DNA from 3 places in the Arthrobacter sp. TB 23 genome. Region 3 is predicted to be linked to each of the others. Evidence: riboswitches for the same ligand, from Rfam matches in the RefSeq annotation. Region 3 holds a riboswitch; each other region holds the start of a gene.
What was found. Region 3 has a riboswitch for S-adenosylmethionine ahead of sfnG (dimethylsulfone monooxygenase SfnG). Riboswitches for the same ligand answer to the same signal wherever they lie in the genome.
Positions count from the first base shown of each region.

Region 1: it holds a riboswitch for S-adenosylmethionine, as region 3 does, so the genes downstream of both, B384_RS0116340 (MetQ/NlpA family ABC transporter substrate-binding protein) here and sfnG (dimethylsulfone monooxygenase SfnG) in region 3, are expected to answer to the same signal.
Region 2: it holds a riboswitch for S-adenosylmethionine, as region 3 does, so the genes downstream of both, B384_RS0108725 (ABC transporter substrate-binding protein) here and sfnG (dimethylsulfone monooxygenase SfnG) in region 3, are expected to answer to the same signal.

Region 1 is NZ_ALPM01000122.1:43,684-53,365, reverse strand. It holds gene B384_RS0116350 (methionine ABC transporter permease) at 1-649, opposite strand, end outside; gene B384_RS0116345 (methionine ABC transporter ATP-binding protein) at 649-1,677, opposite strand; gene B384_RS0116340 (MetQ/NlpA family ABC transporter substrate-binding protein) at 1,747-2,628, opposite strand; SAM riboswitch class IV at 2,840-2,956, opposite strand; gene B384_RS0116330 (YybH family protein) at 3,075-3,500, shown strand; gene B384_RS19375 (putative bifunctional diguanylate cyclase/phosphodiesterase) at 3,494-5,002, opposite strand; gene B384_RS0116320 (HhH-GPD-type base excision DNA repair protein) at 5,611-6,192, opposite strand; gene B384_RS0116315 (NAD(P)-dependent alcohol dehydrogenase) at 6,261-7,307, opposite strand; gene B384_RS0116310 (MOSC domain-containing protein) at 7,404-7,976, opposite strand; gene B384_RS0116305 (Fur family transcriptional regulator) at 8,037-8,498, shown strand; gene B384_RS0116300 (hypothetical protein) at 8,619-8,867, shown strand; gene B384_RS0116290 (sodium:solute symporter family protein) at 9,436-9,682, shown strand, end outside.
Region 2 is NZ_ALPM01000063.1:58,412-68,093, forward strand. It holds gene B384_RS0108710 (dipeptide ABC transporter ATP-binding protein) at 1-1,357, opposite strand, end outside; gene B384_RS0108715 (ABC transporter permease subunit) at 1,416-2,189, opposite strand; gene B384_RS0108720 (ABC transporter permease) at 2,373-3,332, opposite strand; gene B384_RS0108725 (ABC transporter substrate-binding protein) at 3,338-5,008, opposite strand; SAM riboswitch class I at 5,105-5,193, opposite strand; gene B384_RS0108735 (VOC family protein) at 5,336-6,511, shown strand; gene B384_RS0108740 (hypothetical protein) at 6,615-7,151, opposite strand; gene B384_RS0108745 (hypothetical protein) at 7,379-8,212, opposite strand; gene B384_RS0108750 (DUF421 domain-containing protein) at 8,316-8,843, shown strand; gene B384_RS18380 (hypothetical protein) at 8,840-9,622, shown strand; gene B384_RS0108760 (class I SAM-dependent methyltransferase) at 9,679-9,682, opposite strand, start outside.
Region 3 is NZ_ALPM01000077.1:15,907-25,588, forward strand. It holds gene B384_RS0111575 (ABC transporter permease) at 1-904, shown strand, start outside; gene acs (acetate--CoA ligase) at 895-2,847, shown strand; SAM riboswitch class I at 2,934-3,038, shown strand; gene sfnG (dimethylsulfone monooxygenase SfnG) at 3,045-4,190, shown strand; gene B384_RS0111590 (O-acetylhomoserine aminocarboxypropyltransferase/cysteine synthase family protein) at 4,190-5,521, shown strand; gene B384_RS0111595 (CoA-binding protein) at 5,518-6,021, shown strand; gene B384_RS0111600 (carbon-nitrogen hydrolase family protein) at 6,135-6,941, opposite strand; gene B384_RS0111605 (DUF427 domain-containing protein) at 7,014-7,508, shown strand; gene B384_RS0111610 (SurA N-terminal domain-containing protein) at 7,650-8,426, shown strand; gene B384_RS0111615 (EAL domain-containing protein) at 8,444-8,704, opposite strand; gene B384_RS0111620 (DUF3253 domain-containing protein) at 8,854-9,120, opposite strand; gene B384_RS0111625 (adenylosuccinate synthase) at 9,129-9,682, opposite strand, start outside.

The DNA of each region.
Region 1 (9,682 bases), on a different contig from region 3:
GCGCTTTCCGGGCGAGTACGTTGCCGAGCAGCTGCACCGCTTGCACCAACAGGATGATCACGATCACCGCTGCCCAGGTGACCCAGGGGTTGAACTGCCGGTAACCGTATTGGATGGCGAAGTTGCCCAACCCGCCGCCGCCCACGTACCCGGCAACCGCTGACATGTCGACCAGCGCCACGAAGATGAACGTGTACCCGAGGATCAGCGGGCCGAGGGCCTCGGGGATAAGGATGGTCAGGATGATGCGGAGGCGCCCGGCCCCGACGGATCGCGCCGCCTCGATCACGCCGGGTTGGACAGTCAGGAGGTTCTGTTCAACGATGCGGCTGATCCCGAATGCGGCGGCCAGCGACAGGGTGAAGATGATGGCGCTGTTGCCAATTCCGGTTCCGGTGACCGCCCTGGCCAAGGGTTGTGCCGCGGCGAGGAAGATGATGAACGGGATGGGCCTGAAGATGTTCACGATGATATTCAAGGTGCTGAACACGGCGCTGTTGCCGAGGATACTGCCGGCTCGGGTGGTGTAAAGCCCGATGCCGAGCAGGAGTCCACCGAGGCCGCCAAAGAACAGGCTGAACCCGACAATGTAGAGGGTCTCGTAAGTGGCGACCCACAGCTCCGGGGTGAGGTCAATGAGGGAATCCATCAGCTGAGCTCCTTCACAGTGATGCGACCGGACAGCCCGGTCAGCGCAGCGTCGACCGCGCCGTCGGGCCCGGTGAGTGCGAGGGTGAGATGGCCGAATGCGCGGCCCCGAATGTCGTTGATGCCGCCGTAGATCAGTTCGAACTCGACGCCGGCGGCCGCCAACTCGAGGAACACCGAGGCTTGCGAGGAGTCGCCGTCCCGGAAGGAGAAGGTGACGATCCGGCCGGTGTGCCGCTCCTGGAGAACCGCGAGTTCGTCGGGTGAGGGGATCCCCCGGACCACGGTGGAAACGAACCGTTGGGATGAGGCCTCGCGCGGATTGGAGAAGACGTCGAACACATCGCCCTGCTCCACGATCCGGCCGCTGTCCATCACCGCCACCTTCGTGGCGAGGGTCTGGATGACGTCCATTTCGTGGGTGATCACCACTATGGTGATGCCCAACTCCTCATTGACCCGCCGTAGCAGGCGCAGCACCTCATGGGTGGTCTCGGGGTCCAACGCCGACGTCGCCTCATCGGCGAGCAGGATTTTTGGCGAGGTGGCGAGTGCCCTGGCGATGCCGACGCGCTGTTTCTGGCCGCCGGACAGCTGTTCGGGGTAGTTGGAGGCCTTATCGGCCAGTCCCACAAAGTCGAGGAGTTCGGTGACGCGCGCCTGGATTTCGTCCCGGCTCTTCCCAGCGACGCGCAGGGGGTAGGCGACGTTGTTCCAGACTGTTTTGGCGTTGAACAGGTTGAACTGCTGGAAGATCATCCCGATGTCGAGACGTAGTTTGCGCAGTTGCCGGTCCGGGACGTTGGTGACCTGCTGGCCGTCGACAATGATGGTGCCGCTGCTGGCCTTTTCGAGAGCGTTGATCAGGCGGACCAGGGTGCTTTTCCCGGCTCCCGAGTAGCCGATGATCCCGTAGATCTCTCCAGCCTCGATGTCGAGGCTGACGTTGTCAATCGCGTGCACCGGAGCGTCGCCGCGGCGGCCCGGAGGGAAGCTTTTGGTAACTCCCTGCAGGGAAATGAGTGGCATGGTGTTCCTTGATAAACGGCCCTGCGGCCAGCCGGGATCGCCAGCTGGCCGCAGGGCAGGGAGGGCTGGTTAGCCTTGGGCGCGGGTGTCTTCCTCGACGGTGTCGAGGGTCGTCTGCAGCTCATCGGGGGTGACCTGAAGGAACTCGGCGGTCCCGCCCGAGGTCTCCTGGACGGCGTCCTGCACCTCCTGGTTTTCCTGGTAGATGCTGATCAGCTTCTGGTACGTCTCGTTGCCCTCTTCGCCGGCGCGGGCGGCGAACACGTTCACGTACGCGACGGCGGCAGGATCGGTCGGATCGTCCTGGGCAATGGCGTCCTCGAAGTTCAGGCCAGCGTCCTGGACAAAGTCGTTATTGATGATGGCGGCGGCGACGTCGGGCAGCGAGGTGGGGGTCAGCGACGCTTCGAGCGTGGTGACGGTGACCTTGGACGCGTCCTCATCAATGTCGTCGATCGTCGAGAAGGCGCTGCCGCCGTCGTCGAGCACCACCAGACCGGCGGACTGAAGGACCAGCAGCCCGCGGGCGAGGTTGCTCTCGTCGTTGGGGACAGCAACCGTCGATCCTTCGGGGATCTCCTCCACCGACCCGTACTGGGTTGAGTACAGGCCCAGCGGGTAGATGGCCGTGGAGCCGATCGGGGCCAGCTCCTCTCCGCTGGATACGTTGTAGCGGGCCAGGTACACCAGGTGCTGGAACTGGTTGAGGTCCAGTTCACTTTCGCTTAGCGCGGGGTTGGGCTGGGTGTATTCGGCGAAGTCGATGACCTCCAGCTCGATGCCTTCCTCGGCAGCGGCCTCGGTGAGCAGGCCCCATTCCGGGTCGCTGGCGCCGACGACGCCGAGCTTGATGCTTTCATTTCCGGAACCGGACTCGCCCGAACCACCACATGCCACAGTGAGGGCGAGGAATGGGGCAACGGCGATAGTGAGAAGGGTGCGGGATTTCATGGGGGTTTTTCCTTTGAACGGGGTACGTCAGTGGGGTCCGGTCGGCCGATAACACGGGCCAGGCGTTACCACTGGACAGGCAGATAGGCAGGAGTGAAGTGCTGCGATAACTGCAGCGACATTCGGGGAGTTTCCTCGGGGTTACATGCTGGCTCGCTTCAAGATGGCGGGCGGTATCCACGACGACCCCTCGGCGGGGTCAATTCTGGATACGCCGTACTTGCCGTCCGGGGACTTGTTCCGGCGGCCGAATCTTCACCTGGAGCACCCCGCTACGGGAGAGGGTTGCTGGTCAACCGGCCAGGGCCGTTGGTTGACACTCTTGATTCTGGAGATCACGCTAAGGCAGAAAATTTGTTGGGTCAAAACCTGGCCGTTACCGGTCGTCATAAATGACTTGCGCGTACCCGTTCCGTTCATCGGTCGGGCATGCGAGGATCGCCTTCATGGATGAAGAGTCGATCACTCAGGTTCTCGAACAGTATGCTGCAGCCGTATTCGGGAAGGATGTTGATGCCCTGCTGGCCCTGTACGACGACGACGTCCGGGTTTTCGACTTATGGGACGTGTGGAGCCACCAGGGTGCAGACCCGTGGCGGGAATCAGTGGCCGGGTGGTTCGCTTCGGTGGGGGATGAGCGCGTCAGGGTGGACTTCGATGACGTTCAGACTCTGGTTACCGAGGACCTGGCAACCGTGCACGCCATCATCACCTACCGCGACATTGGGCCCGACGACGTCGAACAGGACTCCATGCAGAACCGCCTGACCTGGGTTCTGGGGCGCCGCGATGGTGACTGGAAAATTGTGCACGAGCACACGTCAGCTCCGGTCAACGGCGAGACTTTCAAGGTCAACCTGCAACGCTACTGACCAACCAGTTGGGGTTCTCCCAGGCGCATATTATCGGGCCGCGGAATGAACCACGGTTCGAGGTCCTCCGCCGACATGGGGCGGGTGTAGAAGTAGCCCTGCGCGAGGTCGCAGTCCAGCTCGGTCAGCGCGTGTAGCTGGGCTGGCATTTCAACGCCTTCGGCGACGGCGATCAGGTTCGTGGCGTGGGCGAGCTGGATGCAGGACGCAACAATCGCGTGGTCCTTGCTGTCGGTAGTGAGCCCGGCAATGAAGGAGCGGTCGATTTTCAGTTCGTCGATCGGAAAGCGCTTGAGATAGGTGAGGCTGGAATGGCCAGTACCAAAATCGTCGATTGCCAACCTGACGCCCAGGGCCTTGAGAATTTCGAGGGTCCGCAGCGCGGCAACTGGATCCGCGGTGAGCGCCGTTTCGGTGATTTCCAGGGTCAGGAGCCCCGGAGCAACACCATGGCGTTCAAGCGCTTCAGTGACCATTTCTTCGAGGCGGGGATCGCTGAGCTGGATGGCTGAGATATTGACTGACATTCGTACTGGGGGCCGTCCCGCCGCAGAGCGGTGCCATGTGGCCTGTTGCGCGACGGCAGCGTTGATCACCCAGGCTCCGAGCGGCAGGATAAGCCCGGATTCTTCGGCGAAGTCGATGAAAGCTGAAGGTGCCAGCAGGCCCTTATCGGGGTGATCCCAGCGCACCAGTGCCTCGAATCCGTTCATCTGGCCGCTGACGAGGTCAATCTGGGGCTGGAAGAAGAGGCATAACTCTCCGTCCTCGATGGCACGGCGCAGTTCACCGCGGCGATTCAGCTGGCCGTCGTCGGGATCGCTGTGCATGCTGCACTCCACCTCGCAGCGGTTACGGCCCCGCTTCTTGGCCTGGTGCAGTGCCGCGGCAGCCCGACCCACCAGCCGGTCAGGGTTGTCAGTTTCGCTGGCCATCGAAACGCCAATACTGACCGTGATTTCAATGCTGGTCCCGCCAACCGCCATCGGCGCGCTCAGGGCCTCCAATAGCTCGGCGGCCACCGACTGCGCCTCCCCGGCGTCGGCGAAGTCAGCCAGTACCGCAAATTCGACACCCGACAACCGAGCGACGACTGCAGATGGATGCACCGCGGCACGGATCCGCTGCGCGACGATACTCAGAGTCTCATCCCCAGCAGCGATCCCCAGACCGACATTGACCGTCCGGAAGAAATCCAGGTCCACGATCAATAGTCCTCGGCGCTGTTTCCTGCCGGCCCGCTTTGCAAGGCAGAGCTGAAGCTCCGCCAGAAATCCACCCCGATTGAGCAATCCGGTGAGCGAATCATGGGTCATCAAATAATCGAAGCTAACCTTTGCCTGTGCAGGATTTCTGGCCTGTTCAAGGACACAGCTTCGCACTTCGGCGAGCGCCCGTGTGTAAGAACTGCTGTGATCAGACGCCAACTCTTCATCGGTCAGGCCGGTGGGGGTTTCGTCGATTGATGAATGGCTATTGGTGCTTGGTACTGGATCGAGCATGGGGGCGATTCGCTTTCCTGGTCATTCGACCGGAGTCTAAGGTTCAGCGACCGGGATATCTCAGGCCACAGAGTATTGCCTAGAAGGGCTTCGCTATCTACCAAGCCGCGTTGCGGATACAGGGTAGTCGCTTGTGAGCCTGCAGGACGGAAGTGGTCAACGGGAATGGCTGAATCCCATGAGAGCCTTCTTTCGTTCGAAACGGATGGAAGAGATCACGGCGTGCGCCAAAGCGTCCGATTTGCCAAATAATCGTTATTCTTCACAATTCCGATTCCTATTTCAGTGTAACCGCGACTTGAAACAAAGTCGGCTTATTTCGTTGATCCTGTGGCAATCCTGCGCGGCTCCTCGCTTCGGTCCCCTCCCAAAAGGAATACCCGGTTTCAGGACTCCTACAATCGCCCGTTCGGGAACACGGCTTTGCCTAACGAGTTCCGCACGGCTTGCCCGGTCCGGTGGGCAATTCAGGCAGCGGTGGGCAACTTTTCCCTCACCGATCTCCGGGTAGACCCCCTTTGTCTGGATTGCTCACCGCGACGAGACTCTTGACGCCGCCACTCGCGCGGCGGAAGAGGAGGGAGGCTACTTTGCACCGGAAACCACGGCTAGGCCTTCGCCTCCTTCGCCGCTGCCTTCGCCGCACGCTTGGTTTCACGCACCTTCGTGAGGGATTCGGGGTCCACGATGTCGGCGACTGAGCGGTAACTGCCCTCCTCGCCGTACGCGCCCGCGCTCTCACGCCAGCCGTCGCCGTCGTACCCGTATTGCTTGCCCAACAGTGCAAGGAAGATTCGGGCCTTCTGTTCCCCAAAACCGGGCAGTGCCTTGAGCCGCTTATAGACCTCGGCACCGTCGGGGTTGTCCCTCCTCCAGATTTGGGACGCGTCGCCATCCCAGTCGTCGAGCAAAGTGGCGCACAGCGTCTGGATTCGCGCGGCCATGTTCCCCGGGTAGCGGTGCACGGCGGGCGGCGTGCGGCAGAGTTCAACGAATTCGTCGGGATCCTTGTGGGCGATCGTCTCCGCGTTGAACGCGCCCAGCCGGTCCTTGATCTTGGCCGGGCCAGCGAAAGCCGTTTCCATCGCCACCTGCTGGTCCAGCAGCATCCCGATCAGCAGGGCTAGAGGCTCCTCGGAGAGCAACCTGTCGGCGGCGGGATCGTCGGTGATGTTCAGGTGCGCAGTCATAGCCCCGAGTTTAACGCGAGAACCCCCGGCAGGAGTAGCTCCTGCCGGGGGTTCACTAACGCGAAACGCTAGTTCAGCGTTGAGGTGTCGATGACGAAGCGGTAGCGGACGTCCGAGGCGAGGACGCGCTCGTAGGCTTCGTTGATCTTGTCTGCGGAGATGACCTCCACCTCGGCGCCCAGGTGGTGCTCGGCGCAGAAGTCCAGCATTTCCTGGGTTTCCCGGATGCCACCGATCAGGGAGCCGGCGAACGAACGGCGGCCACCGATCAGGGCGAATGCGTTGACGGGCAGCGGCTCGGCCGGCGCTCCAACGTTGACGAGCGCGCCGTCGAGAGCCAGCAGACCCAGGTAGTCACTGATGGGGAGGGTGGCACTCACCGTGTTGATGATCAGGTCGAAGGAGCCGGCGAGGTCGGAGAAGGTGTTCTCGTCACTGGTGGCGTAGTAGTGCTTGGCCCCCAGACGCAGCCCGTCTTCCTGCTTCTTCAGTGACTGCGAAAGCACCGTTACCTCGGCGCCCATCGCTGCGGCCAGCTTCACGGCCATGTGGCCGAGTCCGCCCAGGCCTACGATTGCAACCTTCTTGCCTGGTCCGGCGCCCCAGCGTTTCAGAGGCGAGAACGTGGTGATGCCAGCGCACAGGAGCGGTGCGGCGACGTCGAGGTCGATACCTTCGGGAATCCGGATAACGAAGTCCTCGGTGACGACAATGTGGGTGGAGTAGCCACCCTGGGTGATGGAGCCGTCGCGGTCCTTGGCGCCGTAGGTGCCGGTGTTGCCCTTGAGGCAGTACTGCTCCTCGCCGGCTTCACAGTTCTTGCACTCGCCGCAGGAGTTGACCATGCAGCCGACGCCCACGCGGTCGCCGACGGAGTGCTTGGTGACGTTGGAGCCGACCTCGGTGACGATCCCGGCGATCTCGTGTCCTGGCGCCAACGGGTAGGTCTGGGGTCCCCAGTCACCGCGGACGGTGTGGATGTCGGAGTGGCAGATTCCTGCGAACTTGATGTCGATCAGCACATCGTCGGGGCCGACGTCGCGGCGCTCGATGGTGGTGGCGATGAGGTCCTCGGACTCGGATGGCGCGGCGTAAGCGTTGACGGTCGTAGGCATAGATAAGCTCCTGCAGAATTGGTTGCGGAAAAATTTGGTCCCCCTCACCCAACGCCAGTGGACGGCGACGTATTCCTCAGCGGTGGCGTGAAACGATCAGGGCAACCGTGAAGGACGCCGGATCGTGGCCTCCCCAGCGCGGTCCGGTTCCAGTAAAACCGGGCTCACCAGTACCGCCGGACCGCGGTGCAGCGCCCCGTCCGCCAGCACCTGACAGCGCACTCCGCCTCGGCCGCGCATCGCCGCGTGGGCTCCCGGCGCCAGCATACGATCCATCCACACGCATGGATGCGCGGGCCGTCCGGCTTTCAACCGCACGACGTCGCCGGCGGACTCCAGCTCAAACTCCAGACCCAGCAGCGGATGCAGTTGGGCACCCCGCAGAATCACGTTCCGCCGGGCCAGCAACGGATCAAAAGGTTCAGCGGCCAGGCCACTGGCAATATCCTCGAGCGCTTCCACCGCCATCACCGTCACCGCGGCGTCCATGTGTGCGGCCTTGCCGAAGAACCGGTCCCCGACGATTCCCTTCCCGGCTACCAGGGCTACCCGGTCGGCGTCGGTCGTGGGCACGTCGGCGGCACCGTCGCGGGCGCGGCCAAAGTAGGCGTGGGCCGGTGAGACGAGCAGGTGCAGCACCTCGACGTCGTACCGGTAACGTTCAGTCATTGTCCAAGGCTACCGCGGAGTTGTTTTGACCTAATCAAAACAACTCCGTACAGTAGAGGTATGCCACAAGGTACCGCCTCGCAGACCCAACCCGATGCTCTTCGGGCCATTATCAGCGAGTCGGGACTGAAGGTGACTGCGCCTCGAGTGGCGGTGTTGGAGATTCTCCAGAGCGCACCCCATTCAAGTGCTGATCAGGTTTTTAATGAAGCACGAAAGAGCCTGAGCAAAATATCGGCCCAAACTATCTACGGGATTCTGGCGTCGTTCACCGGTGCCGGATTGGTCAGACGATTCGACCCGCCCAATTCTCCCGCCCTGTTCGAGTGCAGGGTGGGCGACAACCATCACCATCTGTCATGCGTTGGCTGCGGGTTGGTGCAGGATGTTGACTGCGTGATCGGCGAGGCACCATGCCTCACCCCCTCCGATGATTCAGGTTTCACCATTTACTCGGCCGAGGTCACTTTCAACGGCCTGTGTCGCACTTGCCAGACCAACGGCTCACCCGAAACCGGCTAAGCCACTTCTCATTCTCACGGCCCGCTGACGCGGCATTCCGTGATCAGTTCTGCCCAAAATCACCACTTCAACGCTGAACCGTTCGGCAATTTCGCCGCGCCCAAAAATAGGAGCTTCACCATGTCATTGATGAACCGCACCACCACCACACGCCCGGCCGCCGCCCATCGGGCAGCAGTCACCCCCGCCCGCCCGATGCCCCTGCTCGGTGGGCGCTACGTGACGACGCCGACCTCCGGCACCCCAGCCGAGGGAACCTACGTCACTACCCGTAGCGGCGGGACGGTCCAGGTCCGCGGCACCTACGTAACCTCATCAAACCGGTCCATTCAGGAACATTCAGAGGGCCGCTACACCGACCGCGGCTAAGAGCCAGGCTCGGGAGGCTCACCCCCTACCACCTAACCCTTCAACAATCCTCGGATGATACTGCTCTATCAGGCATCATCCGAGGATTACTGGTTTCAGCGGACCCCCGAGTGGCCGTCGTCCGCGCCGTCGACGACGGCCACCTCGCCATCGTCACTGCCCGGCGCCACTACTTGCCCAAAGGTCCCCTCCGCCGGAAGCATGCTAGCCTGACTGCGTTGCAGGACGCCTGCCCGCGAGTAACCGTTCCCCCATTATTGGGATTGATTAGCGGCGAAGATTGCAGAGCACCTGCCCCCGTATGGGTACAAAACACCCACGAATCGGTTGGCCGCGCGCCGCCGAAAGACATAGCTATGCGCTCTGTTTGATTGCCTCAGGTAATTTTCTACGGGATTGACGCGCTTGCGCCCTCATTCGGGGCTCGGTCTCCGCGCCTGGAACGCTTGCGGAGGGGACGGCCCACAGGAGGCCAGCGTGATGACGATGTCGAGTTGCAAGCGTTGCTCGTCGTGACGAAGGGATCACAGTGCCTAACGATGCTGAGTTGTATCAACTAAGTGGATGGATGGTGATTCTGCTTCTTGTACTCCTCTACGGTGGCACCCTGCTGGTGTCCGCCTACATTGGTAAAAAGAAGGAGAACGCCGACGGCTACATGACCGCCGGCAACAAGGTGGGTTTCGGTATCTCCGCTGCGAGCATGACTGCCACCTGGATCTGGGCGGCTTCAATGTACGCATCCGCCACCTCGGGCTACACCTACGGCATCTCCGGGCCAATCCACTACGGGCTGTGGGGTGCCCTGATGATCC
Region 2 (9,682 bases), on a different contig from region 3:
CCCCGAGCGCGAGCGCACGCGCAATTGCGACGCGCTGGCGCTGACCACCGGAGAGTTCAAGCGGACGTTTGCCCGCGAGGCTCGACGGGATATTCACCTGGTCCAGGAGTTCGGCCACTCGTTTGGCACGGGTTGTCCTGGAGCCGATCCGGTAGTTCCGGAGGGGCTCGCCGATGATGTCGCGGATAGGTAAGCGAGGATCGAGCGCGGAATCGGGGTTCTGATAAACCAGTTGCAGGTGTTTCCACAATTCTCTCTTCTGCTGTCGGGAAGCGGAGGTGACGTCCTGTCCGTGGATGAGGATCTGTCCGGCCCCTGGATCGAGCAGCCGGAGAATCATGCGGGCAGTGGTCGATTTTCCGGATCCCGATTCTCCCACCAGGGCGAAGGTGGTGCCCTGGGCAACGCTGAAGGACACGCCGTCGACGGCCCGGTGCTGCTCGCCCGCCCTGTCAAAGTCCCGGATCAGGCCTCTTACTTCGATGGCCGCCGTTGCACCGGGCGCTGTGGTGGAGATGGCTCTGGCCACCGCAGGGCTGAGGTGGGGAGCGGCCTCCTCCAGCAGCCGGACCGTGTACTCGTTCGCCGGCGCCGCAAGAATGTCAGCCACCAGCCGGTCCTCGAGGATGCGGCCTTGCCGCATCACGACAATCCGCACGGCGTGGTCGGTGGCTACCGCCAGGTCGTGGGTCACAAAAATGACTGCCGTGCCAAATTCGGTAGCCAGACGCTCAAAAACCTCGAGAATCTTCGCCTGGACGGTCACGTCAAGAGCCGATGTCGGTTCGTCAGCAATGAGCAGCTCCGGCCGGAGGCTGAAGGCAATCGCGATGAGAACACGCTGTTTCAGGCCCCCTGATAACTGGTGCGGGTACTGTTTCAGCCGTTCCTCAGGCCGGTCAATCCCCACCAGATCGAGTAACCGGATGACCTCAGACCGGATCGACTCACGGGATTGCCGGGGACCGCCGGAGTGCAGCCGGAAGACCTCGGACAGCTGGGAACCGATCGTTTTGACGGGATCGAGCGAGGCTCCGGGGTCCTGCGGTACCAGTGAGATCCGTACCCCCCGAATTTTTTCCAGGTCCCTCTCTCGTGCGTCAGTGAGTGCGAGGTCTCCCAGGGAAATGGACCCCGCGGTCCGCTGCGCAGCTGCCGGGAGTAATCCGATGATCGATTTGGCCAGGGTGGATTTGCCCGAGCCTGATTCACCGACCAGTGCCACAATCTCACCGCGGCGGATGGTGAGGTCCACGCCGTCGACGGCGGTCTTCGCCTCAGTTCCGCGACCATATTCGATCCGCAGTCCCTGGATGGTCAGCAGTGATTCGTCGGTCCAGCGAGGAGTTTGTGCCATTTTTACGGCGGGGTTGGGGCTGGGTCGTGCGTGGGTAACGTCCACTGGATGCTCCTGACTAGATTCGGAAGGTTTTGAGTAGCTGTCGGCCCAGGGTCGCCAGTAAAAGGACCGTCAGGACAATGACGAGGCCAGGCAGCGTGGTCAACCACCAGGCGGTCCCGAGATATTGCCGTCCTTCGGCGATCAGTAGGCCCCATTCCGGGGTGGGTGGTGGGGCGCCAAAGCCGAGGAAGCCTAACCCGGAGATGGCGAGGATCGCCGCACCCAGGTCAACCGCCAGCAACGCGAGGACGGGTCCGCTGGCATTCGGCAGGAGGTGGCGGGTAATGACTGACCAAAAGGTTCCACCGTTGAGGAATGAAGCCTCGATGAAGTCAAGATTGCGCACCCTCAACACCTCTGATCGGACCACTCGGGCGAAGGAGGCGACCGAGGCGATGCCGATGCCGACGCCCAGCGAAATTGGCCCGGGGGAGAAGGCGGTGACTATGACGAGCGAGATGAGAAAGCCGGGCACGGCCAGCAGCACGTCCACCAGCCGCATCGCTGTGGTGTCGGCGGCCCGTCCCGCGGTTGCGGCAATGATCCCGACGAGCGTGCCCACCACCAGACCGATGAGGACCGCGAGCCCGGCGGTGAGGAGGGTCTGACGCGTACCGAACACCACCCGGGTGAAGACGTCCCGGCCGAGATGATCGGTGCCGAAAATGTGGTCAGCGTCGGGTGCACGAAAGTTGTCGCCCGGCACCCCGTCGAGTGGGGAGAACGAGGTGAACAGGTCGGGAGCGAGCGCCCAGGCGGCGACGACGGTCAGGGGCGCCGCCGTCAACCAGAGGGACGGGCTACGAAGCGGTCCGCGCCGTCGTCGGGCTGACGGCACAGGAGCGGTCTCGGGCACCGCCGCCCCGAGGCCGGGATCGCCGTTCCTGCCTGGGCCTGGATCTGCAGTCAGTACTGGAGGGGGGAGATTATTGGTGGTTGGCACAGGGAAACCTTTATCGAAGGGAGGTCATCAAGCAGCAAGGGCCCGGGGGGCGCCATCTCGACTGCTGGTGAGGATGCGGGGATCAAGGAGCGGATACAGGAGGTCAACTGCCAGGTTGACCACCACAAAGATCGAAGCCGTCAGGAGCACCAGTCCCTGCACCAACGGCACATCCTGGGTGGTGACTGCCGTCAGGACCACTGACCCGAGACCCGAGCGGGCGAAGACGGTTTCAGTGATCACCGACCCGGCGAAAAGCGTTCCAACCGTGATGCCCATGATTGTCAGGGCGGGACCCGCAGCGTTCTTCAGCGCGTGGCGGAAGAAGATCCAGGACCGTGAGGCACCCTTCGCCCGGAGCACATCTATGAAGGGCTGGTCATAGACGTGGTTGATGCTCTTGAGCAGCACCTGGGCCAGGGGAGCGGACACGACAGTGGCCAGTACCAGTACCGGGACGGCGAGGGACAGAAAGGAACCATCGGGGAACAACGACATGACTCCCCAGCGGATGGAGAGCAGATCGAGCAGCACAAGACCGAGCCAGAATGCTGGAATGGCCGCGAACAGGGGAGGCACGTTCACTAAAACCCGACGGATCACCGTCGAACGGGTGAGTGTCGCGGCGCCGACAAGGGAAACGGCGATGAGTACCGCAGTGATGAAGGCGGCGCCGGCCAGGGCGACGGTCGACCCGGCGACCCCACTGATCCGGTCCCACACTGACTGTCCGGAAGCCAGCGAGTACCCGAAATCACCGGAGAAGAGCCCCACCAGCTGGTTCAGGTATTGCGTCAGCAATGGCTGGTCATAGCCGTACTGACTCTTCATGGCGTCGATCGCTGATTGATCGACCGCTGAGTCGGCGGTCAGGAAAATTGTTACCGGATCGCTGGGCAGAAGCTGTACGGCGAGAAAAACCGCAGTGTAGGCGAGCCACACCACCAACAGGGCCTGACCTATCCGTTGCAAGAGATAGCGGATCATGAACGCTACCCGCCGGTTTTCCAGGCACCCTGGAATACCGGGGCGGTGCCGGACGTGAATTCAATCTGGGTCCCGCTGTGGGCACCGTAAACCTGGACCTCGTCCCAGAGCACCAGGGAGTAGGCCTTATCCACCACCAACGCATACTGTTCGTCGGCCAGCAGCTCATCGCGCTCTTCGAGTGAGGTTGCCGCACGCTCGGCCGCGAAGATAGCGTTGAGGTCTTCGTCGCTGGTGTGCGTCATGGTGTTGTTTTCCGGCTCGAAGATCGGGCCGAGACCGCCGTAGATGAACTGTCGGGTGCCGAAAAACTCCACCGCTGGGTCAGGCATTGCTGAGGCGAGAAAGGTGTTGTCGCCGGCGCGGTTGTTGAGCTTGACACCAATCTCACGCCACTGCTGTTCAATCAGCTCGAAGGCCGGTTTGATGACAACCGAATTGTTGGAACTAGTGACGGTCACCTCGAGTGCTATTCCGTCTTTGGCCCGGATGCCGTCGGCCCCGACTTTCCAGCCCGCCTCGTCGAGCAGCTGCCGTGCTTCCTCGGGCTGGTATTCGAGTTCTTCGGACAGGTCGGTGAAGCCGGGTGCCCGGTGGTTCAGGACCGAGGCAGCCAGTTCGTAGCTGTCGGACAGGACGGTGTCCTTGAGACTTTGCCGGTCAATACCAATCTGCAGGGCCCGGCGGACGTTCTCGTCGGCCAGCTTCCCGCTGCCGACCCGGACCGCGGCCATGTTCACTGTCAGGTCCACGCCCTTCGCCGGGAGAACCTGATTACCGGTCGCAGCAAGGGTTTCCTCATCCACCGGCTGGAGGCCCCTCACCAGGTCGACCTGCCCCGACTGGACCGCCCCAGCACGATGGGCGACCTCCGGCAGGTATTTGACGACGACCTTGTCGAGGTACGCGTCACCCTGGTTGTCAGCGGTTTCCGGCGCCCAGGCGTAGTCCGGGCGCTTGGCCAGTACTACTTCCTCATCAGGCTTCTCGGACTCGAAGGTGAAGGGTCCGGACCCGGATATCTGGGAGATGGCTGATTGCCCTGCCGCATCCAGCTCAAGTGTTGCGGGGGACACCAACCCGGCGGTGACCGAGGTGGTGGCCCGCAGGAAGTTCGCGTTGGGGGAGGACAGCGTCACCAGCACCTGATCAGCACCGATCACCTCGGCCGACTCGTACCCGGCGAAGTCCACGTTCGGTTGAATCTGGGCCGCCTCAATCCCAAAGCCCTGGGCGTCGAGGTTCAGTTTGACTGCCTCGGCGTCTACCGGGGTGCCATCACTGAACGTCACATCGGGTCGAATGGTGAAGGTGAACTCGGTTGCGTCTGCGTTGGCGGAGAACTCGGAGGCTATCCAGGGGACAATCTCACCCTGGTCGGCGTCGAAATACGTCAGGCGGTCCAGGACGCTGTTGAGGACATTGGACTTTTCATAGAACCTCGCGGACTGGGTCTGCCAGTTATTGATGGGGGTCACCTCGGCATATACCAGGGTGCCGCCCTCGACCGGCTGTCCACTGGCCACATTTTCACCCGGAGCGGTAGTGGCGGTCGAACCGCAGGCGGTGAGCGCCACTGCCGTAAGGCCGATGAGCGCCGCTACCCGCAGGGACCGCCGGCGTGGACCGGGGTTGGGCGGTAGGACGTTGTGGTGTGAGACGGTGCGGGAAATCATGTCGATCCTCTCAGTCGTGATCGAGGTGCCCTACCCACGCACGCTGAAGCATCTGACCGCCAGGAATGGGGTCGACACCAACGGGGGATAAAACTTTCTCCATCGGTCCTGGCAGTAGCACCGGCCCCGAGGGGTGGTTGCTGCGGCTTCAACGAGCCAGGTCTCTCAGCCGCTCTGGATGGTTGTTCAGTCCGGGGGAGCGATACCCTGCGGACTACGGCGATCTAATCGCATAATGATGGGGCGATCAAGAAAGTCCTGATCTGTACGACTTCCGACGCAACATTCAGCATTGGCAGGCCGGTGCAGGTGGGTATACATTTCGGTATGAGAGAGATCAGCACGGAGTGGCGGGTGATCGATAACGTTGCGACGGCATGGTTCGACGCGCGTTCGCTGACCGTCGGGGCGGCGCTGGCCGGACGCATCCTGGAGTTGACACCCGGGGTCGGGACCGATCTGCGCAGGACCGGCGTCCGAGTGCGCCTCGACTCGGACCGCCACGCCGAGACAGTATCGGCGGCTGCGCAGGATCTTGGGCTAACGGCGAACCCTGCCGTGCTGCAGCAACTGAGCGTCGTCGTCGAATCCCCGAATCCGTCTGGGGTGAGGGCATTCTGGCAACGCGTGCTCGACTACGCGCCTGCTGACAACGGCGGTCTGGCGGATCCGTTGCGGCGCGACCCCGCGCTACGGATCCGGCAGTCGACCGAGCCGCGGCCGTTGCGAAACCGCATCCATCTGGACGTGGTGCGGCCGCCTGCGGAGGTCGAGCGGGCGGATCTTGGTCCCGCCTCAGGACCGTTCGAAGTCCGTCACACCGACCCCGACGGCAACGAGGTAGACCTGGTGCCTGGCGCGGCGCTCGGCGGGGGAATCGGCACAGCCGACTGGCAGACGGTGTTCAGCGCGATGGCGTGCTACCGCACCACCTCATCGACCCAGCAGCGAGACCTGACCACCGCAGCAGCGGCCCTGGCCGATAACACGGGCTTCCCGCTGCTCATCGATTTACGCCCCGGGCTGGTGATCTTCGACAGCGGCAAGGACCAGTGGGAGGGCGCCGCCGACGGTCTCGACCCCGATTTCGCCCACCTCGCTGGGGGACTGCAGACCGTGGCACGCGAACTCGGAGCCACTGCGGATCACGGGCTGCCACGCTTCCTCCAACTCTTCTTCGACGCCGCCGACGTCGAGGCGGTTCGTGCGTTCTGGGTCGCCGCACTCGGATACACCCGCGACCAGCGGGCCGGGGTCAGCGACATCCAGGATCCGCTGCAGCTGAACCCCGTGTTGGTATTCCAGGAGATCGACGCTTCCGAAACCGATCGCCGTCGCCAGCGCAACCGCCTACACGTCGAGCTTGACGTGCCGCCGGACCTTGCGCAGACGCGCCTCGCCACCAGCGTCGCTGCTGGTGGCAGGCTCCTTGACGAATCCGAGGATCACTGGCTGGTCGCCGACCCAGAAGGCAACGAGTTGGTGATCGTCAGTAGTTCATAATCTTCCGTCAGGTTGGCGGTAAAGGGAGTTCCCGGATCCGCTGCTGAACTCTTCACACAAACGCCGATAATCTACATTATGTCAACTAACGGATAGCTGGTGGTCAGAAACACGAGTCTTTCGTCATGGTCATTTTGATTCGCGCGTCAGAGACGTTGGTGTCCGGCCACTGCTCAGAGCGCACCTCAATTCCCGATGCAGTTCCCTGGCGGACACCTGCGGCGATTGATACTGCGGTCACCACATTAACCTGCTCCCCTGGGCCGATGACGTAGCCCTCAGCCGGTTCGGCCCGGTCCAGTATGGCTTGAACCTCAGGGTCCTTTGTTAGCGTCGAGCTCACGCCGAGGGTAGTGCCTGGGCCTGACTGCATCGGAATAATGTAGGCGTCCTCCACCACCATGTCCTGAGCATCCAGCAGCTTCACTTCCGTGACGGTGACCGGCTGATCTCCGTTGTTGGTGATTATCTCACCGACGAGGGTTTTCCCCTCGCTTGGCGGCACATCCACGAAGCACATTTCGTCGGTGCCCCCATCAGTGAGGACGCTGGAATATCCCGGGCTGACGGAGCAGCCCGCCCCTGCCATCAGGAGGGCAAGTGCGAGCAGGGTGGTCGCGCTGTTTCGCTTCGCATGCATTCTGTCCTCGGTTCAGCGATTCTTGCGGGGCTTCAGCAATTCCACCGACCCTGCTGGAATAATCTCAATCTCGGCCCCAAGCCCGGACGCGCCGCACTCGAAGCTAAACACTCCGAAGTCGCTTATGCAAGAGGTAGATCGACTCCGCCACGTGATCCCCAATGGCGAGCAACCCGGGCGGACCTGTGACCCCGGCGCCGTCGTAGCTCGACAGATAGGAGCCGGCCTTAGCCGATCGTTGTGCTCGTCCCGTCGGTGCTATCCAGGACATAGACCACCTCGGCGGCGTCCGGCCACCCTTCAAGGAGGCCTTCGACATGATCGCCGCCTTCCTGGTTCGTTACCTCTGCTGTGATGTGGTCAATCATGCCGTCGAGGACTTGTACGAGCACCTGATGTGATGCGCCGTCCGGCCCAATGAAGCGGGCCCGCACCGGATATACCTGGTTGTGTGGCACAGCGCGGGGCAACCCTTCCGGGACCTTGAAGTATGCGGTGCCTGTGAACTCGTCGTCCCAGTAGACCTCCTCGGCGGCATCCAGCTGGGCGCGGAGTTCCTGAGCCCCTCTTTCCTCGCTGGCGCTGAGGATGCCCCTCACCAGTTTTCGAACTTTGCTGTCCAGCGGCCGTACCTGTTCGGACTGATCCTCGAGCATGGCCAGGAACTCCCCCCTTCTGGCTGCAGCACGATCACCAACGAATCCGGCGGCGATGAACGCTGCCGTACCGGCGGCAATCCATCGTCGCGGGTGCTGGATCCCGACCTGGCGCAGCTTGTTCTCCAGTCGCAAATCGATAGCCTCAGTGGTGTCAGCGAAACGAAGCGTGGCAGCTCCTGTAACGACCCCGGCCAGAGCCCTGAGCGGTAGCCGCTTGCCGCCGATCGTAACGCCAACGTAGAGCCCCGACACTACGGCCGAGACCACCCGCATGACGCGGCGCTGCTGTCCGTCCAGCCTGGAAGGATCGACGAGCGTGACGGCGCCCATGACGGCGGTTGACGCGACACCGAAAGCTGGTGACGCCGGATCGACGAGTGAATAGCGTTTCTCATTGGTCATGGGTGGTCCTCTCGAGGCGGGTTCTTCACTGGGATCGAACAAACCCCACGTCCCCTACCGCTAGCCTGCTGCGATGGCACGAGCCGTATGAAACGATCTCTACATGTGGTTTGAATCGTGGGATCAGATTATCCGAGTACTCATCATTGGATCGGTATCATATGCCGCGCTGGTGGTGCTCCTGCGGGCGTCGGGCAAACGTACCCTTAGCCAGCTCAATGCTTTTGACTTCATCGTCACCGTTGCCCTGGGATCTACACTTGCCACCATCCTGCTCAGTGCTGAGGTCTCCTTCGCCCAGGGACTGACTGCACTGGTGCTACTGGCGTCGCTTCAGTTGGTGGTCGCCGCTATGTCGGCACGTTGGCCCCGAATACGTTCGTTGGTCACGGCCAAGCCGGTTGCCCTGGTCCTTGGAGGGCAACTGCAGGCTGACGAACTGCGCAGAAACCGTCTGACGGAATCCGAGGTACGTCAGGCAATTCGCACCGCTGGCTCAGGAGACCTATCTGACATTGCGGCTGTGATACTCGAAACCAACGGCACCCTCAGTGTCATTCCTACGGACAAAATCGGTAGCGGATCCGCGCTCGACGAAGTCACCAATTGGCCAGGTGCCGGTACGCCATGACCAGCCCCCATGACGGAGTAGGCTCCGACTCACCGCTTGGGGTACGCCTGCGATCGGCCGAAGAACTGGCGCGGCGGCTCGACAAACCGATGGGCATCCTGGGCATCATTTTCCTGTTCATAGTGCTCGGACAGGTGCTGGCTGAGGATCCGACGCTTGTCCTGGTGTTCAGTATTGTCGGCTGGCTGTTCTGGGTAATTTTCGTGGGTGAGTTTCTGTTGCGAGCCTACATCGCCAGTTTCAGTGCCGCGTTCTGGCGGAAGAACTGGTGGCAGGTAGTTTTCCTGCTTGTCCCGTTCCTCAGATTTTTTAGGGCGCTGCAGGCGTTCAGGATGTTGCGGGCGGCTCGCTTCGCGCGGTTCGGCGGAATCCTCTCTGCCAGCGTGCGAGGCTCCAGATCCGCTGGCAGACTGCTTTCCGGCAGGATCGGCTGGCTTGCGGCAGTGACAGCGGTAGTGATTCTTGCCGCTAGCCAATTGCTCTATGCCACCGGGTCCCACGAGTCCTACACCGACGCCTTGTTCGAAGCCTCGATGGCAACAATTACCGGTACCGGGATCACTCCGACAGACCATTTCGCCCGCGCACTCCAGGTGCTGCTGGCCATCTACTCTGTGGCGGTTTTCGCGACCCTCGCCGGTTCCCTCGGAGCGTTTTTCCTCAGGGACCAATCTCCCACGGTGGAGTCCGGACAGCCGGCCGACGGCGCTCCCCCGCTTTCGGAAGATAGTGCCCAGAAAAGTGGCTCATCCCCGGCTAAGTGGTTGCGCGACCGCTAGTGTACTGGTGCACCACTCTTGTGTGGCCCAGGGGGTCCAGGGGCCACTTGTGACCGTCAC
Region 3 (9,682 bases):
CGGGAATCCGTACGTGACCGGGAACAGCGTCACGGGCGTGAGCCAGACTTCCCTGGAAGCCTCCGGCTCCACCGTGGCAACGGCAGACGCCACCCAGCCGCCGCCCGAACGGGGCGGACCGGCACATGGATGGTCCCAGACCGGCCCGCTGCGGCGTGGCTGGGTGCGTCTGCTCCTCGGGCTGATCCTGCCCGGGCTGATCATCACCGTCTGGCAGCTGAACTCCGTCACCGGCCTGTTCAGCGCCGTCCAGGTGCCGCCGCCCGCGGCGGTGCTCAATGCGGCAGTCGAACTGATCCAGCGCGGCGAGCTGTGGACCCACATCGGCATCTCCACCCAACGGGTACTGCTGGGCTTCACCTTCGGCGCCGCCCTGGGCCTCGCGATCGGCTCACTCGTCGGGCTGTCCCGGATCGCGGACGCGCTGCTCGCTCCCACCATCGGCGCCTTGCGTGCTGTCCCGTCCCTGGCCTGGGTGCCGCTGCTCATCCTGTGGATGAAGATCGGCGAGGATTCAAAGATCACGCTGATCCTCATTGGCGCCTTCTTCCCCGTCTTCACCACCGTGTACCTCGCGCTACGGCACGTGGACCGGAACCTGGTGGAGGCCGGCCGGGCGTTCGGGTTGAAGGGCTTCAAACTGCTGACCACGGTGCAACTCCCGGCCGTGATTCCATCAGTGTTCTCCGGTCTCCGGTTGGGCCTCGCCCAGGCGTGGCTGTTCCTGGTCGCGGCTGAACTGATTGCCTCCTCGCTGGGGCTCGGATATCTGTTGAGTGATTCACAAAACAACGGACGGGTGGACAGGATCTTCCTGGCGATCATCCTGTTGGCGATCATCGGCAAAACCACCGATGCCCTCCTGGGGATCGCCGAGAAGTGGGCGGTCCGGCGATGGGCGTGAGCCTTCAGGAGGCCGACCCCCTGACCGAGACGGACCGCCTGGCGTTCTGGGAACAGCAGGCGCGCCGGCTGGACTGGGCTGCCGAATGGACCACGGCGCACAGCTTTCAGCCAGCCCGGCCGGTATCGGGTGGCGCCGACGGGCAGCTCACCGTCCCGGCGATCGAGTGGTTCGCGGGGGGCCGCCTCAACGTGGCCCACAACTGCGTGGATCGGCACGTGGATGCCGGGCTGGGCAGCAAGGTCGCACTGCATTTCGAGGGTGAGCCCGGGGACCAGCGAACGGTCACCTACTCGGACCTGCAGGAGGAGGTGTCACGCGCAGCCAACGCCTTGCTGAACCTCGGGATCGGCAAGGGCGACCGCGTGGTGATCTACCTACCCGTGCTCGTGGAAACGATTGTGGTCACCCTGGCGTGCGCGCGAATCGGGGCGGTGCACTCACTGGTGTTCGGCGGATTCTCTGCTGAAGCCTTACGCTTCCGGGTTGAGGACACCGGCGCCAAACTGTTGGTCACAACTGACGGGCAGTACCGGCGCGGCGCAGCGGTGCCGGTCAAGACCAACGCCGATCAGGCCGTGTCCGGTTCCAACAGCATCGAACATGTTCTGGTGATCCGCCGGACCGGCAGCGACATCGAGTGGACCGAGGGCCGGGACGTCTGGTGGCATGACGCAGTCGGCGCCGCGGCCCCGCATCACGCTGCCGAGGCGTTCGACGCCGAGACTCCCCTGTTCATCATGTACACCTCCGGCACCACGGGTAAGCCCAAAGGCCTGGTGCACACCTCCGGTGGGTACCTGACCCAGGCGTCGTGGAGTTTCGACTACCTGTTCAGCAACCCCGATCCGTCGCAGCGGGACCAGGACGTCCACTGGTGCACCGCCGACCTTGCCTGGGTGACCGCCCATACCTACGAGATCTACGGTCCGCTCTCCAACGGCGCCACCCAGGTGATCTTCGAGGGCACCCCCAACACCCCACATCCGGGGCGGCACTTCGAGATCATCCAGCGTTACAAGGTGACCAGCTATTACACGGCCCCCACCCTGATCCGGTCGCTGATGGGCTGGTTCCCGGACGGCGTGCCTGCCAGCTACGACCTGTCCTCGATCCGTCTCCTCGGCACCGTCGGTGAGGCCACCAACCCCGAGGCCTGGCGCTGGTTCAGGGAGCACCTCGGGGCTGGCACCGCACCGGTCGTCGACACCTGGTGGCAGTCAGAAACCGGCGCCACCATCCTCTCTCCCCGCCCCACTGACCCCTCGTTCAAGCCCGGTTCTGCCTCCCGCGCCCTCCCCGGCGTGAGCACCCGGATTGTCGACGACGCCGGAAACCCGGTACCCACCGGTGAGCAGGGCCTGATCGTCGTGGACCGCACCGGACCGGCGATGGCGCGCACCGTCTGGGGCGACCCGCAGCGCTACCTGGATTCCTACTGGCGAAAGTTCGCCGCCCAGGGCTGGTTCCTGGCCGGTGATGGGGCCAGGAACGACGACGACGGCGACACCTGGATCCTCGGCCGGGTCGACGATGTGCTCAACGTGTCAGGCCACCGGCTCTCGACCATCGAGATTGAATCGGCCCTGGTTGCTCACCCGTGGGTGGTCGAGGCCGGCGTCTGTCCGGTCTCCGATCCGCGGACCGGCCATGCGATTGCCGCCTTCGTGGTGCTGGCTGCGTCCCACGGGGCCGGCGCGCACGCGGCGGAGGAGGTGAGCCGGGTCTTGCGGGACCACGTCGCGGCGGTGATCGGGCCGATCGCCAAGCCGGCCGCCGTCGTCGTCGTCGCGGACGTCCCGAAGACCCGGTCCGGCAAGATCATGCGCCGACTCCTGACGCAACTGTTCGAGAACACAACGCTGGGTGACACCACTTCCCTGCAGAACGAGGCGTGCGTGCCCGGCATCGCTGCCGCACTGGCCGCAAGGGCGTCACCGTGACCCCGCCTGTAAACCCCACCGGAGGGACAACCCGCAACGGAGAGCAACAATGTTGGTCGACCGTGAGAGGACTGTCACACTGGTGGGGACCATCCCGAGCGGTTGAGAGATCTGGCTCATTGACACCGCAGCAACCCTGGCCACTGCCCACGGCAGTGACATTAGGGTGCTAATGCCAGGCACGATGGAGGACCACTATGGCTATTGACCTTTCCCAACCCCTGAAGTTCGCGTACTGGGTGCCCAATGTGAGCGGCGGCCTGGTGGTCTCCACCATTGAGCAGCGCACCAGCTGGGACTTCGAGTACAACAAGAAGCTGGCCCGCATCGCGGAGGACGCCGGCTTCGAGTACGCCCTCTCGCAAACCCGGTATGCGGCGTCGTACGGCGCCGACAAGCAGCATGAGGCGACGTCGTTCTCCCTGGCGCTGCTCGGTGCGACCGAAAAGCTGAAGGTGATCGCCGCCGTCCACCCCGGTATGTGGCAGCCCGGAGTCCTGGCGAAGTTCATCATCACCGCTGACCACATCTCCGGTGGTCGGGCGGCGGTGAACATTGTGTCCGGCTGGCTGAAGAGTGAGTTCACCGGGTTCGGGCTGCCGTGGCTGGAGCACGACGAGCGCTACGTCCGCACCGAAGAGTTCATCAGGATCCTCCGCGGCCTCTGGACAGAGCAGAACTTCTCCCAGGCCGGCAAATATTACAACATCACCGATTTCACCCTCAACCCGCCGCCCGTCGACGTGCCCGGGCGTCCACACCCGGAAATCTTCTTCGGCGGCAACTCGACGGCGGCGCAGGCCACTGCTGGCCGGGTGGCCGACTGGTACTTTTCCAACGGCAAGGACCTCGAGGGATTCAAGGAGAATATCGCCGGCGTGCAGGCCTCAGCGGCCGACGTCGGCCGCCACCCCCGGTTCGGGCTCAACGGTTTTGTGATTGCCCGCGATACCGAGAAGGAAGCCCGCGAGACGCTCCGCGAGATCGTGGCCAAGGCCCACAAACCGGCGGTGGAGGGGTTCCGGGGCGCAGTGCAGGAAGCCGGGGCCTCGACCAAGGACGGCAAGGGCATGTGGGCGGACTCGTCCTTCGAGGACCTGATCCAGTACAACGACGGCTTCAAGACCCAGCTGATCGGCACCCCCGAGCAGATCGCCGAGCGGATCGTCGAGTACAAGAAAATCGGGGTGAACCTGATGCTGACCTGCTACCTCCACTTCCAGGAGGAGGTCGAAGCCTTCGGCAAAGACATCCTCCCCATCGTCCGCGAACTCGAAGCGGACCTCGCCCGTAAAGAGGGCCTAGATTTCAATGTTGACAACCAGATTAAGGCAGGTGTCTGATGGCTGATCGCAGCTTCGGTTTCCGTACACGCGCTCTTCACGCGGGTGGCACCCCCGACTCGGCCCACGGCGCCCGAGCGGTACCCATCTACCAGACGACCTCGTTCGTGTTCAAGGACACGAACGACGCCGCCAACCTCTTCGCGCTCCAAAAGTACGGCAACATTTATTCGCGGATCGGCAACCCTACGGTCGCCGCGTTCGAGGAGCGGATCGCGTCCCTGGAGGGTGGCATCGGGGCGGTCGCGACGGCGTCGGGCATGAGCGCCGAATTCATCACGTTCGCGGCCCTCTGCCAGGCCGGGGATCATATTGTCGCCGCGTCGCAGCTCTACGGCGGCACGGTCACCCAACTCGATGTGACCCTGCGCCGGTTCGGCATTGACACCACCTTCGTCCCCGGCACGGATCCCGCTGACTATGCTGCGGCCATCCAGGACAACACGAAGGCCGTCTACGCGGAGGTGATCGCGAACCCCTCGGGTGAAATCGCCGACATCCAGGGGCTAGCGAAGATCGCCCACGACGCCGGTGTGCCGCTGATCATCGATTCCACCCTGAGCACCCCCTACCTGATCCGGCCCATCGAGCACGGCGCCGACATTGTGATCCACTCCGCCACCAAGTTCATCGGCGGGCACGGGACCACCCTGGGCGGCGTCGTCGTCGAGGCCGGAACCTTCAACTGGGGTAACGGCCGGTTCCCCACCATGACCGAGCCGGTCCCGTCCTACGGCAATATCCAATGGTGGGCCAACTTCGGCGAGTACGGCTTCCTGACCAAGCTGCGCACCGAGCAGCTGCGGGACATCGGGCCGTCCCTCTCCCCCATGTCGGCCTTCCAGCTGCTGCAGGGCGTGGAAACCCTGGCCCAGCGGATGGACGAACACCTGTCCAACGCCCAGGCGGTCGCCGAGTGGCTGGAGAACGACCCGCGGGTGGAGTACGTGAACTTCGCGGGCCTCCCCTCGCACCGGCATTTCGAGCGGGCCGCCAAGTACCTGCCGCAGGGGCCCGGGTCGGTCTTCAGTTTCGGGGTGAAAGGTGGTAGGGCGGCAGGGCAGAAGTTTATTGAGTCGCTGCAGCTGGCCTCACACCTGGCCAACGTGGGCGATGCCCGCACCCTGGTCATCCACCCCGGCTCGACCACGCACCAGCAGCTGTCCGCCGAGCAGCTGGTCACGGCCGGCATCCCCGAGGACCTGGTCAGGATTTCGATCGGACTCGAGGACCTGGACGATATCCTGTGGGACATCGACCAGGCACTGGACCTTGCCACTGCAACTCCGCAGGGCTCAACACCTACTCCGCACGAGGGAGCCACCGCATGAGCGCCGATCTGGAAACGGCACGGACCTGGGAGGGCCCGTCCGCCCCTGAACGACTCTCGCTCCTGCGTCACGCCAAGTCGGTGGCGATCATTGGGGCATCGGATAAGCCGTCCCGCGCGTCGTACTTCGTGGCCACCTACCTGCAGTCGTCGTCGCCCTATCGCTTGTACTTCGTGAACCCGGTGGCGAAGGAGATTCTGGGGCAGCCCGTCTACGCGTCCCTGGCCGACCTACCGGAGGTCCCCGACATCGTCGACGTGTTCCGAAAGCACGATGATCTGCCCAGTGTCCTTGAGGAGACGAAGGCTGTTGGCGCGAAAACGCTGTGGCTGCAGTTGGGGTCCTGGCATGAGGACGTTGCGCACGACGCCGAGGAGGCGGGCCTGAACGTGGTAATGGACCGCTGCATCAAGATTGAGCACGCGCGATTCCACGGTGGACTCAACCTGGCTGGCTTCAACACCGGAGTGATCTCGTCGAAGCGGCAGGTTACCGCCTAGCCCCACCCATCATCTAGCCCCATCCCACACCCCCATCGAGTCAACAGGAATCGCCCCGAAAAGTGGCTATTTCGGTTGACTCGATCCCGTTGGTTGGGGGCAGGGTGGCTGGGCTAGTGGGACTCGACGATTTCCTCGTTGCGCGCGAATCGGCGGTTCTTGAGCACGGGCAGGAACTCGCGGACGTCGGCGATCCGTCGGCGTGACACGTTGGTGGTGACCACTCCCTCTTCCTCGTCGGTGAGGAAGACCTGCGGGATTCCCATGGGGTCGAGGATCGCCGAGTGCCCGATGGTATGCCCGCTCGAGGTCCCGGCTGCCGCGATCCAGACGGTGTTCTCGATGGCGCGGGCCTTCAGCAGGGTTTCCCAATGATCCACCTTGTGATCGCCCTTGAACCAGGCGGCCGGCACCAGGATCAGATCCGCCCCGCGGTCAGCGAGCGCACGTGCCTGTTCCGGGAAGCGGATGTCGTAGCAGGTCATGAGCCCCACTGACAGGTCACCGATCGTAACCACCTTGATGCCGCCGTCTCCGGGTTTGATCCGGGTGGACTCCTGATAGCTGAAAGCGTCGTAGAGGTGAAGTTTGCGGTAGGTGTCAACAATCTTCCCCGTGGCATCCACCAGGACCAGCGTGTTGTAGGGGCGGTCCTCGCCGCTCCCCTCATACCCGCCAGCAACAATAGCGATGCCGAGCTCGACGGCGATGAAGGACAGCTGCTGCACGAAGGTCGACCAGTTTTCGTCGACGGCAGCCGCCAGCGAACCCTCCACCTTCCCGATGGAGAACATGGATTCCTCGGGGAAGACGATCAGCTCGGACCCTTCGGAACGCGCTTGTTCGGCAAGCCCACGCATGGTCTTGAGGTTGTCCGAGACGCTACCGCCCGGTCGGAACTGCCCAACGCTGATCTTCATCGTCGCCGCTTTCAGTCATGAAATAGGTGCCCTCACAGCCTACCGAATGCCTGAACGTCTTATTGTTGGGTTATGACACTGCAACCTATCGTCCCCGGCCCCGGCCAGGAATCAGTGTGGGACTACCCGCGACCGCCACGGCTGGAGCCCACCACCGAGCGGGTGATGATTGAGTTCGGCGGTATGGTGATCGCCGACAGCACCGATTCGGTCCGGGTCCTGGAAACCAGCCACCCCCCGGTGTACTACGTTCCGATGGACGACTTCGTCGCCGGCGCCCTGGCTCGGGTGGAGGGCTCATCGTTGTGTGAGTACAAGGGGATGGCAGCGTATTACGACGTCGTCAGCGGGCAGCACCGCGCACCCCGCGCCGGGTGGACCTACCCAACCCCCACCCCCGGCTTCGAGGCGCTGCAAACCCGGGTGGCGATTTATCCGGGAGCAATGGACCGCTGTTTTATTGACGGTGAAGTGGTCACGGCGCAGGAGGGCGACTTCTACGGCGGCTGGATCACCAGCCGCATCGTCGGGCCTTTCAAAGGCGCCCCCGGCACCTGGGGCTGGTAGTCCGGGCCCAGTCCCGACAGTGCGACCCGGACAGTGCGAACCCGGACAGTGCGACCCCGCCGTGGAACGGTGACGCCCAGCTAACGCTCATAGAGGACTGATACCTTCGCAGGTTGGTTATCTATCTGGCAGGAGAATATTGTGCGGAAGAAGTTTTTACTGAGTATTGCCTTGGCCGGAATTATCTCGGTGGTGTCCGCATGCGGCACCCCCGAAGACGGCAGCGAGTCGGGATCCGAGACGTCGCAGGCCCCCGCCAATGAGAGCGCAGCGCCCGAAGCGGCCCCCGAAGTTGCCGACGCCGATCTGGAAGGCGTGCCTGACGTCGTGGCGCTGGTCAACGGCACCGAAATCCTGAAGGCGGACTTCGAATCGGTCTACACCGCCCAGTACGAGCAGGCCGCAATCCAGTCTCAGATGTCCGGGGAAGCTGTCGACCAGGATGAGCTCAAAACCCAGACCATCGAGGGAATGATCGGCACCGAACTGCTGGTTCAGGAAGCTGACGAACGCGGAATTGAGGCAAGCGACGAAGCAACTACCGCAGCACTCGATGAGCTCGTAGCAGCCAACCAGCTTGGTTCGGCCGAGGAGTTCTACGCAGCGCTCGCCGAGCAGGGCATGGACGAGGCGACAGTCAACGACCAGCTCGCCACCCAGGTCCAGGTGGAACAGCTCATCCAGGAAGAGGCCGGGGACTCCGCACCCTCCGAGGAGGAGCTCACCACCGCCTACGACGAGGCAGTGGCCCAGCAGGAAGAGCAGAGCGCCCAGAGCGGCGAAGAGACCGAGGTTCCCCCGTTCGAGGAAGCACGGCCAGCTCTCGAGGAGCAGCTCCAGACCCAGAAGGAATCCGCCGCAGCGGAGTCCCTGATATCCAGCCTCCGCGAGGAAGCCGACATCACGATCAACCTCTAAGGCAGGTGGTGCCGCAGCTAGAGGGCTGCGGCACCGGGGCTGACCGGCGTCCGGTCAGGGGATTCCATCGCGAACCATGACGCCAGTTCGTCGGCTGGAAGTGGCCGGGCGTAGTGATATCCCTGGGCCAGGTCGCAGGCGAGCCCGATCAGGGCCTCACGCTGCCCCTCGGTTTCGACGCCCTCGGCTACCGCCTTGATCCCGACGGCGTGGGCCAGCAGGTACCCGCAGGGGGCATGATCGAAGAGCGCCTGATAGTCCAGCCCGGCGGCGCTCACGGCTGCCGCCGGTGAGCGGGAAAGGCTCGCTCAGAAAACGCCGTCGGCGCCATTTCCGCCCCTCAAAAGTTGTGTGGGCGACGACCTGGATTCGGGTGGTTGTCGGCTCCTCACTGAACTGTCGGCGAGGCGGACCGAAATGTAAGCGTTTAGGCGCGACGGCGCCGAATCCGGATCGGCCCCTTGCTGGTGGACGGATCGATGACCGCTCCGCCCTGCGTAATCTCCACCTCACCGGCGGCAACTAACCGCTTGGCAGCGTCCCGGGACGCCTCCATCAGGTCCCGCCACTGCCCGTCGGATACTGCGCGGGCAGCCTCCGACGGGCAGATCGTCGCCTCGGGGGCCCGCTCGTCGAGGAGCCGCCGAATGGCGTCCTCAAGCAGCCGACCGGTGTCGTCGCCAGCGGGGCCCAACCGGTTCCCTAACCGATCAGGTCGTTGATGACGATGGTCTGGTCCCGGTCTGGACCCACGCCGATGGCCGAGAACCGGGCACCTGACATCTTCTCCAGCGCCCGAACGTACACCTGCGCATTATCGGGCAGGTCATCGATAGTCCGCGCGGTGGTAATGTCCTCGGTCCAGCCCTCGAAGTACTCGAAGATGGGTTTGGCGTGGTGGAAATCGGTCTGGGTCATCGGCATCTCATCGTGCCGGACGCCGTCGACGTCGTACGCCACGCAAACCGGGATCCGCTCGATCCCGGTGAGCACGTCAAGCTTCGTCACGAAGTAGTCGGTGAAGCCGTTGACGCGGGCCGCATGGCGGGCCAGGACGGCGTCGTACCAACCGCAGCGGCGTGGCCGCCCGGTGTTGACACCGAACTCGCCGCCCTTCGTCTGCAGGTACATGCCCATGTCGTCGAAGAGTTCGGTGGGGAAGGGACCGGCGCCGACGCGCGTGGTGTAGGCCTTGATGATGCCCACTGCGCGGCTGATCCGGGTAGGGCCAATCCCCGAGCCGACCGATGCGCCAC